2 regions of the Alkalimarinus alittae genome follow, and region 1 is predicted to be linked to the other one. Evidence: riboswitches for the same ligand, from Rfam matches in the RefSeq annotation. Region 1 holds a riboswitch; the other holds the start of a gene.
The links. Region 1 has a riboswitch for cyclic di-GMP ahead of NKI27_RS08175 (PEP-CTERM sorting domain-containing protein). Riboswitches for the same ligand answer to the same signal wherever they lie in the genome.
Positions count from the first base shown of each region.

Region 2: it holds a riboswitch for cyclic di-GMP, as region 1 does, so the genes downstream of both, NKI27_RS13410 (ImpA family metalloprotease) here and NKI27_RS08175 (PEP-CTERM sorting domain-containing protein) in region 1, are expected to answer to the same signal.

Region 1 covers NZ_CP100390.1:1,792,612-1,794,813, reverse strand. Annotated here, with positions in the region: gene NKI27_RS08180 (FAD-dependent oxidoreductase) at 1-575, opposite strand, end outside; cyclic di-GMP riboswitch class I at 869-950, shown strand; gene NKI27_RS08175 (PEP-CTERM sorting domain-containing protein) at 963-1,595, shown strand; gene NKI27_RS08170 (FMN-dependent NADH-azoreductase) at 1,647-2,202, opposite strand, start outside.
Region 2 covers NZ_CP100390.1:2,952,902-2,955,103, forward strand. Annotated here, with positions in the region: gene NKI27_RS13400 (response regulator transcription factor) at 1-37, opposite strand, end outside; gene NKI27_RS13405 (M23 family metallopeptidase) at 107-952, opposite strand; cyclic di-GMP riboswitch class I at 1,157-1,239, shown strand; partial or broken gene NKI27_RS13410 (ImpA family metalloprotease) at 1,412-2,202, shown strand, end outside.

The DNA of each region.
Region 1 (2,202 bases):
CCCGACAAGCTATCGATTTGCGCTAACTGAGTACCAGCATTGACGTAAACAATGGTTCCGGCCAACATACCAATCTGACTAACCCAATAAAAGGTAGCCGCTTTAATGGGGGTTAACCCCATGAGCAAGTTGATCAGAAAGAAAGGGAAAACAGGCACTAAACGAAGCGTAAACAAATAAAAAGCACCTTCTTTTTCGATGCCTTCATTAATGGCTTTTAACCGATCACCAAATTTGGTTTGTATCGTTTCTTGCAAAAAGTAGCGTGACGCTAAAAAGGCTAACGTCGCGCCCATCGAACTGGCAAAAGAGACTATGACCGTACCCCAGAGTACGCCAAATAAAGCGCCTGCGGCTAATGTCATCACCGCTGCACCCGGCAATGAAAGCGCGGTCACTAAAACATAAACAGTTAAAAAACCGAAGGCGACCAAAAGCGGCGACTCTGATCGCCACACTTCAAAATCACTCAAGCCATTCTTTAAGCCGTCTAATGTCAGTAGGCTCTGAAGGTCATAACTAAAAAATAAAACAATAACGACCGCGATTAAACCTAGAATTATGCCTTTTTTCATCTTTATAACCTTATCAAAGGACCAATGAGCTTCAGTGTAACTGCTACTTTAACCCAACACACAAATAAAACGGTGGATGTTAACGAAATTTAAGCTTCAAACGAAAAAATTTTCTTAATGCATCGCTTACACTGCTCCGCGATAAAATTCATACAACGGTTTCAATGTCGACATTACTTACACAAGTGATCGACTTATAGAAAGCCAAAAAATAATAACCACAATAGATCAACGCCTTATTCTTTCTGGCATATTGATTGCCTTTTAGTAGCCCGAGAGATTCATCTCACAATTACGTTAATCGCCAAACCTTTCGCAAGAAGGGGACGGAAAGCCACGGGCCTAAATAATAACAAAGGCAGCCGGGTTACAAGAAGGAGCATAACTATGATTTATCGATTAATTAGCAGCGCTCTCATTTCAATAGCCTTGAGTTTTAGTGCGAGCACATTTGCAATGCCCACACTAGATTTTGACGTTGATGGCGCAGGTTCATCTGTAGACTCAAGCGGCATTACTTTGTGTTCGGGTTGTACAACCAACCTTACACTTGCGTCTGGTTTAGATAGCGAAATATTTAGTTTAGCCGCCGGCGATAGTTACACCTTTGATTTTTTTAACGCTGACCTTTATGGTCCTGCGTCCGGTTGGGGTGCCATCGGTGGGGTAGTCGAAGCGACACTCGCCTTTTCTTCTCCTGGTGCAGTTGATGCAAGCGGAACCGGACTTGGCGGAGCTGCTTGGGCTTGGGTGTTTGGCTGGGGCGGTGTGGGAGGATTGACCTTCGACCTTTCAGGACAACCTAGCGACATCACCTTAGGTGACGGCTCAATATTTGGTGTTGAGTTTTCTGCGGTAAGCGATTCTTGCGGTGGAAAAGGTTGTACATTATCTCAAACAATACAAGCGACCATAACCGCTAAAAACGTTGTTGCTTCCGTTCCAGAGCCTTCTACAATTGCTCTAATGTGCCTTGGTTTAATGGGGTTAACGTTAACTCGAAACAACACTAAAGCCTAGGCTTTAGTGTTTGTAGGTCGGACTCGCAGCCGACCTACAAACCCGCTACCTTTAGCCTAATGCGCTAACCAACTCCAATACCTGTTGGCGAGCGTTGTCTAAAGACTTCTCTTTAGACGCCTCCCCCAAATTCAAACCTTCTGCATAAATAAACTGCACATTTTTTAAACCAATAAATGCTAAAAATGTCTTCATGTACTCTGTTTGTGTGTCTGCAGGCATTCCTTGATAAACCCCTCCTCTCGCCGCAAGAATGTAAACAGGCTTATCGTCTAATAAACCTACAGGTCCGTTTTCGGTATATTTGAAAGACACACCCGCTCGTGCCAAGTGATCAAAGTACGACTTCAAGACCGATGGAATACCAAAGTTATACATAGGCAATGCAAAAACAATGGCTGATGCGTTTTGAATGTCAGCTAACAACTCATCTGCCTCTGCCACAATAGCGGCCTCACCTTCAGAGCGTTGGTCAGCCGGTGTAACCAGTGCCTTGAACCGCTCACCGTCTAAATGGGGTAATGGGTTTTTTGATAAGTCGAGTGTCTTTACTTCTGTATCAGGTTTTTTCTCAATAAGTTTTGAAACAAAGAAATCTGCTAACTGA
Region 2 (2,202 bases), 1.2 Mb from region 1:
CTTCTACGATATACACTATTTGCTGACTATCCGTCATTACCTATGACTCCCTCTATTAAGGTAAACCTTACTTTTTTAATGTTACGTGAAATGCTTCAAATCACGGTTATTTAAATACAACCTTGCTTGGCATAGCGTTCATGACCAGCTGAGGGTCTAACCGATGCTCATACCAATTTATCCGCCAATCTAGATGCGCCCCCGTGGCTCGGCCACTTTTACCCACTTCAGCAATCACATCACCCTGCTTAATTTCTTGCCCATCTTTAACTAGAATTTTACTAAGGTGCATAAACGTAGACGATACACCAAACCCATGATCAACCAACAATGTACCACCCGAGTAAAACATATCATCATGCGCTAAAGTCACAACGCCAGAGGCCGGAGCAATCACCGGCGTCCCCACAGGCGCTGCATAGTCGACCCCAAAGTGCGGTCTTTTTGGCTGGCCATTGTAAAATCGCTGACTTCCATATACACCCGTCACAGGGCCCTGCACCGGCTGAATAAAACCCGCCATAAAATCCTGACGGGTTGAGTCCGTTGCCCTTGCCTTACGAACCATTTTTGCTTCACTACTTGAGCGGGTTTGGTTCTTTTTATTGGGATTCATTATTTTTTTAGAGATACCATTAACCCGCTGAACCTTATAATCACGCTTTATCAACGTAATCGTTTCAATATGTTTCTCTCCGTTTGCAGAAACAATGGTAAGCGAGTGATCTAATGCAGCGTCACGACCAAAGCCAAACACCACAACCCCATTATCGGCCACCTTTAACGGCACACCATCCAAAAATACTTTTGCACCAGAGGCGACTTGCCCAACTATCAAGCTTCCTTGAGTTTTATCACCTATCAAACTAATAGGCTTTATGGCATCAACAGCAAACACACTGGATGCAGATATTAATAATAAAGCAAATAAAAGGTTGGCTAAAAAACGCATAATTATCAATAACTCCAATTGATTGTCATCTTGCTAGCATAAACGCTATAGGCACTTGTGTAAAAGAGGAATCACTTGCTGAGAACACTAACTGACGAACAACGTCTCAATTTAACAAGCTGGATAAGATCAGATATTGATTCAGCCATGGTACTTCATTATTATGCGCACAAATTTTATCTAAGCATTAAAAGCATCATGACATAACGATAAAGGCCAACCTGAGTGAAAACTTAGGCACGCAAAGCCACCGGTCTAAGGATATCTATGACAGCGGGGTTACCGAACAACAGTAGTAATTAAGTCCCATTGCTGTCTTTTGTTTTATGCGCACCATGCCTTTCCAGTTAAGTCTATTTAAATAGTCTCTGGAGTATTACCAATTGCGTTATCAGTATCTAAAGTTAGCTATCTTATTTCTGCTACAGCTCACCTTAAAAAGCTACAGAACGTTTTTTTACTCAAATTTATGCTCAAGAGGCTATCAGCTATGTGCCAGGCAAACATTCCCAGTTTTTTATATTTCAGCAGCTAGCAGATTCTTATCCACTGATACAAGGAAACGCGGGCACAGTATTGGCCGCAGCCACCGAGCAAAACAACCAACGGAATGCTGCATTCGGTAGCAACATAATAAGTAACATTGAAAACGGAGGCTATGTTGATTATGCACCGCAATTTAAACGTTTATTACGTTGGTTATTAAAACGGGATAACCTCACAACAGCTGAGCCTGCCTCAATCAAGTTAAGCTTAATGGATAGCAACACAGCTCTCAAAACAACAAACTGGCTGGCGCGACATTTTCCGCTTTGGGATGTGACATATTGTTCTGACACATCACAATTATCTACGTGTACTAGCAATGCCGACTTGATCATTACGGGCTCAAGTTATAGCAGCCCTGTTTCTGAGAACTTTATATCCTCATTAACATCAACCCTACAATCTGCTCAATCTAAAGGTGCTGCATTACTGTATATCCATTTACACAGCTGGAATACCAGTAGCCTTAGCCACCCTATTGCCAACCTAATGAACCTATCTATGCAGTCTCCTGGTGGGGCGGGTAATTATTTTTCTGATGACGCTGCAAACTGGGATAACTACCCGCAAATGTTAGCAAGTAACAGCCCTATTAATAATGTTAATAAGATGGTGTCTGCGCTGAGCAATAATAGTTTCAGTTTTGATCTGACAAGCTGCACGGCAAACTGTAACGCGTTTAAATCAGAGTTTTCTAACGCAGC